2 regions of the Massilia haematophila genome follow, and region 2 is predicted to be linked to the other one. Evidence: predicted binding sites of a transcription regulator. Region 2 holds the regulator's gene; the other holds the start of a gene.
The links. The regulator sigma-54, encoded in region 2, starts transcription at its own class of promoters, with help from an activator protein. The targets are predictions, from matches to a motif close to TGGCANGNAANCTGCTTT.
Positions count from the first base shown of each region.

Region 1: the regulator sigma-54 is predicted to act here: its motif matches at 2,354-2,371, upstream of ACFOPH_RS01865 (PEP-CTERM sorting domain-containing protein).

Region 1 covers NZ_JBHRVV010000001.1:447,237-451,197, forward strand. The annotation lists one part of gene ACFOPH_RS01855 (IS3 family transposase) at 1-29, opposite strand, end outside; one part of gene ACFOPH_RS01855 (IS3 family transposase) at 29-269, opposite strand; partial or broken gene ACFOPH_RS01860 (IS3 family transposase) at 331-1,244, opposite strand; AL1L pseudoknot at 850-966, opposite strand; gene ACFOPH_RS01865 (PEP-CTERM sorting domain-containing protein) at 1,664-2,311, opposite strand; gene ACFOPH_RS01870 (PEP-CTERM sorting domain-containing protein) at 2,484-3,098, opposite strand; gene ACFOPH_RS01875 (porin) at 3,446-3,961, shown strand, end outside.
Region 2 covers NZ_JBHRVV010000001.1:4,769,545-4,773,505, reverse strand. The annotation lists gene ACFOPH_RS21160 (enoyl-CoA hydratase/isomerase family protein) at 1-278, opposite strand, end outside; gene hpf (ribosome hibernation-promoting factor, HPF/YfiA family) at 419-772, opposite strand; gene ACFOPH_RS21150 (RNA polymerase factor sigma-54) at 838-2,319, opposite strand; gene lptB (LPS export ABC transporter ATP-binding protein) at 2,363-3,121, opposite strand; gene lptA (lipopolysaccharide transport periplasmic protein LptA) at 3,124-3,687, opposite strand; gene lptC (LPS export ABC transporter periplasmic protein LptC) at 3,718-3,961, opposite strand, start outside.

The sequences.
Region 1 (3,961 bases), 4.3 Mb from region 2:
GTCTTGGCAAAGTACACCGCGGCCTTTTTCAATATGTCACGCTCCTCCGTGACGCGCTTGAGCTCGGCCTTCAGGCGCCGCATCTCCTCGGACTGGGCATCGACAGCCTTGCGCTCTGCCTCAGGCACGCCGTAACGCTTCGTCCAGGCGTACAGGCTATGGATACTTACCCCAAGTCGGGCCGCTACTTCGCTTGCTGGGTGACCGCCCTGCGCCACCTGCTTGGCCGCTGCAATCTTGAATTCCTCTGTGTACCGCTTACCGCTCATATCTTCTCCTTGTGCCCGACATTATGGCTCAGGAGTGTCTACGTTAGTCGTGGCGATTCATGTCGCTATGGTGCACGAGCTCGTTTCGTTCCGGCTGACGCGCATACAGCGCCTGTTCCAGTGCGTCGAGCACGAAGTCGGTCCGCATCGAACTGCTGACTCGCCAGCCGACGATTCGCCGGGCGAAGACGTCGATGACGAAGGCGACGTAGACAAAACCCTGCCAAGTCGAGACGTACGTGAAGTCCGAGACCCACAGCTGGTTCGGTCGCTGCGCCTTGAACTGGCGGTTGACGCGGTCGAGCGGGCATGGCGCCTTCGCATCGGCCACAGTCGTACGCACGACCTTCCCTCGCATGACTCCACGCAGCCCGGCCTTGCGCATCAGGCGCTCCACGGTGCAGCGGGCCACGTCAGTTCCTTCACGCCGCAGTTGGCGCCAAACCTTGTCGGCCCCGTAGACTTGCAGGTTCGCCTGCCAGACACGCTCGATGTCGACGCTCAGCACGTCGTCGCGCTGGACACGGGCACAGCGCAGTGACGGGTTGCGTTGCTGCGCAGCGTGGCGCCAGTAGCCCGACGGCGCGACCTGCATCACCTTGCAGATCGGCTCGACACCGTAGGCATGGCGGTACCGGTCGATGAAAGCCCTCACGGCTTGAAGTGGCGGCCGAGCTCCGCCTGGGCGAAAAACGCACTCGCCAAGCGCAGGATCTCATTTGCCTTGCGTAGCTCGCGCACTTCTCGCTCGAGCGCCTTGACGCGCTCATCTTCGGCGGTAGTGGGTCCGGGACGCTGGCCGGTATCACGCTCCTGCTGGCGTACCCAACGGCGCAGTGTCTCCGGTGTGCAGCCAATCTTGGCAGCGATCGACGTGATTGCGGCCCACTGCGACTCGTACTGGCTGCCGGCTTCGCTGACCATGCGCACGGCGCGCTCGATGACTTCAGGGGAATACTTGGGTTGCTTTTTCATAGCTCCATTCTCTCAAACAATGGAGCCTCTACAAAACCCGGGGCGATTCATAGAGCCCGCCACTATCGCTGTACAGTCCAGGCTTAGTTGTTTGCGTGACCGCGATGGCTTTGAGACGATGAATAGAACGGGACATTTGCTCTTTTATGTTCAACTATCAAAATGACTATCAAAATAGTACCAGATGTTGGTGGACGTCGCATGGAGGTTTGTGGACGACCATGAACATCGAACCTGCGTAAACCCGCATGGCTACTGGATTTCTTCGTTCGCGTGGAACACTAGTGGCTTTTGGTGGACGATGCGAAACCTCGAGTTGGCTGACACCGCTTCCGCCAGAATCGATAGAAGAGCCCTTGCACCGGCAAGGGCTTTTTTGTTTTCGCAGCGCGCCCCAGGCGGTGCGCGCAAGATGCGAATTACCGACCCAAGCTGCGGCGCCGCGTTGCGCCAAGCATCCCGGCAGCGCCCAGGGCCAGCAAGGCGATGTTCGCAGGCTCCGGGACTTCTCCGGGAACCTCATTCGGGCCGATATAGCGCGGCACGATACGCGGCACGCCATATTCGTAGCCATCCATCGAATCCAGGTATTGCGCCAGCAGGGGATCGACGGTGCCGCGGGTGGCGATGCCGGTCAGGGTGCCGGAATAGAACATCGGTGGCTGCTGCTCGAAAAGATCGGCGTCGTAACGCGCTGTGTAGGCAAAGCTGCCCTGGGCATTGCGTGCAAAGCTGACGCTGAAGTTCGTGAAGTGGTCCGCGCCGAAGTAATCAGCGATGGTGAAATTGGTGGGGCCGTCGTTCAGGAAATGGGTGGTGGCGCCGGTCAGCAGCACCTCGCCCTCGCCACCGACCGGATAAAACTGTTGAGCGTAGCCATAGTCGTCGACCGGGTCGTTCAGCCAGAAGTCGAAAAGCGCGATCGACTGGTCGGTGTCGTGTTGAATGAAGTAGCCGGATAAGCCGCTATTTTCGGGTCCGTAATGAAAATCGTACTGGACATATCCAGCGGATGCGTTCAGGGAAAACAGGGCCGTAGCGGCGAGCGCGAAGAGTTTCTTCATCATGGCGTTGATGGAGCAGGTGGTTGAGAAATGATTTCACTCATGGGAGCAACTCCTGTGCCACCAAAAGTTAATTGATGAATATCAACCACTTGCCCTTGCCTGATGCGCCGTGTATGTCGATGTTGTAAAAACTATCGACATGAAATCCGGCTTAGGCCTCCCGGGTCAGGCCTTACCGGGCAGGGCGCCGACGCAGGCGCATGGCCGCCAGCAGCCCGGCTCCCAGCAGGGCCAACGAGCCCGGTTCCGGAATATCGGCGGTCTGGACGGCGGTCGTGCTCACGCGCCGGAGATGACCGCTGGCGCCGCCGCAGGATGGGGTCTCCCAGGTGCAGCCGGCGCCTTCCATTTGCTCGTCGCTGTTCGCATCGATGATCGTGAACGTTTGTCCGGTCGACATCATGTCGATGTGATGGAAGCCGTTGTTGAGGTAGATGCTGCCGCTCAGGTAGCCGTCGACCCCGAATGCGAGCGCCATGTTGACGAACCCCATGCCGGTCGAGAAGCCGCCGCGATTCGCTGCGTACAGCATTTCTTCTCCCACGCCCGGGAAGGTATAGCGCAGATTGAGCAGGCCATTCTGCGGCACCTGGTCATAGCCATAGGGATCGCTGTAGTCGAAGTTGAATGCGCCGCTCGCAACGGTTTGATCGTCGAATTCGAGTTCGAGCGTTATTCCCCAGGGAAGCTCATCGTTCAAAGCCTGCCATTCGTAGATGACGCCGGCTTGGCTCGACAGCGGAAGCAGGCAGAGGCCGATAGCGGCCAGGTAAGAGCGAATGTTCATGGTAAGCCCCTTGTGTTGATGGCTTACCAACAGCAAGTTGTAGGCCAGTAATGTAAGTAATTGAATTGCTTGGGTTATTTATTGACGCCAGGAAGCGAATCGTGAAAATTGTAAATATTTTCGACGGCGCAGGAAATCCGAAGCGACGTTGCCAGTTACTGAGCGCCGAGTAAGGAACCTATGCCGGCATGGTAAGCAGAACATGGGTAGGCAGAAATTGCATCGGGTTAATATCGTCAGAGTCTGCCTACAAAAAGACAAGCAATTTTGGTGAGCCGTATGTGGGTTATTCGACAGATGAAGCCGCTTAAACGGGGGTAAGGTAGAGGCGTGGAGAGGATACGCCGATGCTGAAATCGATTGTCACGATTGCTGTGCTGGGAGGAAGTGCCGCCGCTGCCTGTGCGCAAAGCGGTGTGACGACCTACGGTGTGCTCGATGCCGGCGTGGTCGGCGAGGGCGGCTGCGTCAACGGTTGCACGACACGGGTCGGCAGCGGCATCGCATCGACCTCGCGCATCGGCATCCATGGCAGCGAAGCCGTCGGCCAGAACACCTCGGCGATCTTCGGGCTCGAGACCGAGATGCGGCTCGATACCGGCCGCGCCGCCGGCCGTGAGCAGGAGAAGGACGAGCGCCTCGAGCACCAGGCCTGGGTCGGGCTGTCGGGGGAATTCGGGGCGATCACGATCGGCCGCCAGTACAACCTCCAATACCTGGCGCTGACCGACGTCGCCGACCCGTTCAAGGGCGGCACCGCCGGCAGCGCGTCGAACCTGATCGGCGGGCCACGCCGCACCGACAACGGCGTCCAGTACTACAAGATTTTCCCGAACGGGTTCGAGGGCGGTGTCTCCTGGGCC
Region 2 (3,961 bases):
TATTCTTCGGTGAAGAAATCCTCGAGCAGCGCGCTACCGCCCATCGGCGTGGCGTGGCCGGCTTCGTGGAAGAAGCGGATGTCGCCGCCCGCGCACAGGGCTTTTTCGCTGCTGCTGGTGATCACGACCGCGTCGACCCTGCTGTCGTCGCGCCAGGCCAGCAGCACCTCGGTCAGGCGCCGCACCATGTCGAGCGATAACGAGTTCAATGCTTTCGGACGGTCGAGGGTGATCGTGCCGGTGCCGTTGGCAACGCGGGTCAGGACGAAGTCGGTCATGGTCGGTCCGTGGTAGAAAAAACACGCATTCTACCGAAGGACGAGACAACTGGGGTATTGACGGCGCGGCAAGAAATGAACATGCCGGAAATGAAAAGGGCGCCATGGGCGCCCTCGTTCAGACGGTGCTTGCCGGCCTGTCAGGCGACGGCTGCCTCTCCGCCTTCAGGGCGGCGCTTGAGCGCCTCGTGACTATGATTCTGCAGGATGGTTTTGTATTTCATCACCTGCCGATCCAGCCTGTCCATCAACAGGTCGATCGCCGCGTACAGGTCTTGCGCAACGCTTTCCACGTGCACGGTCTTGCCGGACATGCGCACATTAATCTCGGCTTTCTGCCTTTTGTCTTTTTCGGTGAGATTGTCGATCGCGAGGATCACGTGGGAGTCGATCACTTGATCGAAATGGCGGGTAATGCGTTCGAGCTTGTTCTGTACGTATTCACGGATGGCGGGGGTTACGTCGAGGTGGTGACCGCTGATGGTGAGATTCATACACACTCCTTTGAAGATGTGGCGGCTGCCGCGCCGCGCCACAAGGAAGCGCGAGGGTGCCGCCGTTACAAGGATTTGCGGAGACTAACGGGAGGAATTTTCAGTGCTTCACGGTACTTGGCAACCGTGCGGCGTGCGATGACCATTCCTTGTTCACCGAGCATTTCCGCGATCTTGCTATCGGATAATGGGTTCTTGGGGTCTTCTGCTCCTGTCAGTTGCGCGATGAGAGCCCGGATCGCCGTCGAAGACGCTTCGCCCCCCGCTTCGGTGGCGACGTGGCTTCCGAAGAAATACTTCAACTCAAACATGCCGTGCGGGGTCAGCATGAATTTCTGAGTTGTGACACGAGAAATTGTGCTCTCGTGTAGTCCTAGTGTATCAGCTATCTCACGAAGCACAAGGGGCCGCATGGCAACCGCGCCATGGCTGAAAAAGTTCCGCTGACGCTCAACGATTGCCTGCGATACACGCAGGATCGTGTCGAAGCGCTGGCGCATGTTCTTGATCAGCCACTTCGCTTCCTGCAGCTGCGCGCTCATCTGGCTTTCGCCCTTGCCCTGCTTGAGCAGGGCCGCGTACATGTTGTTCACGCGCAGGCGCGGCATCACGTCCTGGTTCAGCATCACGCCCCAGCCGTTCTTCGTTTTCCGGACAATTACGTCCGGAACCACGTAGTCCGAGGTGCTCGAGGCGAAGGCCGCGCCGGGATGCGGATTGCACTGGCGGATCACAGCCTGGGCTTCGCGCAGGTCTTCGTCGTCGCAGTCGAGCGCCTTTTTCAGTTTGTTGAATTCGCGCTGCGCGAACCAGGTGAGATATCCCTCGACGATCTTGAGGGCCATGCGCCGCGTCACCAGCGGCACGCCAGGCATGGCGCGGATCTGCAGCGCCAGGCATTCGGCGGCGCTGCGCGCACCCACGCCCACCGGATCGAGGCTTTGCACCAGCGCCAGCGCGCAGCGCAGCTCGTCCATCTCGACCTCGAGCTCCTCGGGCAGGCGCGCGTGGATCTCATCCAACTGCTCTTCCAGGTAGCCGTTGTCGTCGATGGCGTCGATCACCAGTTCGGCCAGCGCGCGGTCGCGCATGCCCAGTCCCGTCACCCGCACCTGTTCCGACAGGTGCTCGCGCAGCGTGACGCCGGCCGCTTCCAGCTGCGGGCGGCCATCCTCGTCCTCGCCGTTGCCGGCGCCACGTCCGGGTTCGCCCCAGTCGCCATCGCCGCGGTCGGCATCGCGCTCGCCATCGGCGCCCGCGGCGTCGAAACCGTCCACCGCTTCGCCGTTCGCGGCCCCCTCTTCCGCGCCGGGCGCGGCCGGCGCCTCGCCGCTGCCGGGCGCACTGTTGATGGCGCCGTCGGCGAGCAGGCGCACCGAGTGGTCGAGCGGATCGTCGAGCCGTTCGAGCAAGGGATTGTCGGACAGGATCTGTTCGATTTCCTGGTGCAGTTCCAGCGTCGACAACTGCAGCAGGCGGATCGATTGCTGAAGCTGCGGGGTGAGCGCCAGGTGCTGCGAAGTCCGGAGTTGCAGGGATTGTTTCATCGCTTGTTGCTGCCAGGTTGTCGCTTCGTGATTGCTACGATTGCTACATGCGGAAGTGCTCGCCCAGGTAGACGCGGCGCACCGATTCGTCGGCGATGATGTCGTCAGGGCGGCCCGAGGCCAGCACGGCGCCCTGGTTGATGATGTAGGCGCGGTCGCAGATGCCGAGCGTCTCGCGTACGTTGTGGTCGGTGATCAGGACGCCGATGCCGCGCTCCTTCAGGAAGCGCACGATGCGCTGGATCTCGATCACCGCGATCGGGTCGACCCCGGCGAAGGGTTCGTCGAGCAGCACGAAGCGCGGATTGGTGGCCAGCGCGCGCGCGATCTCGACGCGGCGGCGCTCGCCGCCCGACAGCGACAGCGCCGGGTTCTCGCGCAGCTTCTCGATCTGGAGTTCGGCCAGCAGCGAATCGAGGCGCTCGTTGATCGCGTCCTTCGAGAGCGGCTTGCCGTCGTCGTTGCGCTGCAGCTCCAGCACGGCGCGGATGTTGTCCTCGACGGTGAGCTTGCGGAACACCGAAGCTTCCTGCGGCAGGTAGGACAGGCCCAGCACCGCGCGCCGGTGGATCGGCAGGCTGGAGATGTCGGTGCCGTTGATCTCGATCGACCCGGCGTCCGACGGCACCAGGCCGACGATCATGTAGAAGGACGTGGTCTTGCCGGCGCCGTTCGGGCCGAGCAGGCCGACGACTTCGCCGCAGCCCACTTCCAGCGACACGTCGCGCACCACCAGGCGCTTGCCGTAACTTTTCTGCAGCCCCCGGACCACCAGGGTGCTGCTCGTGCTTGCATCTTTCATGTTTACTTTCCTGCGGGTGCTGCCGCTGGCGCCGGTCCGGTGCGGCGCGGCGCGATGATCAGGGTGCCGCGGCCGCCGCCGACCTTGCTTTCGCCGCTCGCGTCGTTGCGCACGGCGGCCACTTCGCGGCGGTTGTCGTAGGAGATGTAGGCGCCGTTCAGTTCATTGGTCAGGCGGCCGTTTTCCAGTTCCTTGACGACGGCTTTCGAGAACAGCTTCACCAGTTCCTGGCGCTCGTCGTACTCGATGCGCTCGGCCTGGCCCTCGACCCACATGTCGCCGGCGCCGTCGCGCTTCTGGCGGAAGGTCGCGACGCGTCCGGGGCCCGAGGTCAGGGTGACGCTCATGTAGCCTTCCGGCGTTTCCTTGACCAGCGCGCGGTCCGACTTCATGGTGAGCGTGCCGCGCGTGAGGACCACGTTACCGGTCAGGATGCGGGTCTGGGTCACCTCGTCGATGTCGAGCGAATCGAAGTTGACGACAGCCTGCTTGAGCGAGTCGGCGCGTTCGGCCGAAGCGGACAGCGACAGCAGCGTGAGGACGGCGGCAGCGAGGATTTTTTTCATGTTGGGTGCTCGTTCCTTGTGTTGTGTAGGTCAGCGCTGGCGCGGCGGATAGACGATCTGGCCGCGGCCGAGTTGCAGCTTCTGGGTCGGGTTCTCGGCCACCAGGCCGACGCTGTTCACGGTCGACGCGCCGAGCTCCATCCGCACCGGACGGTCGGTCTTGACGATCTCCTCGTCGGCCAGCACGGTCAGCGCACTGGTGCGCGCGCGCATCCCTTCCGATGCCGGCGTGGCCGGGCGCACGATGTCGACGTTGTCGATCAGCTCGATCCGG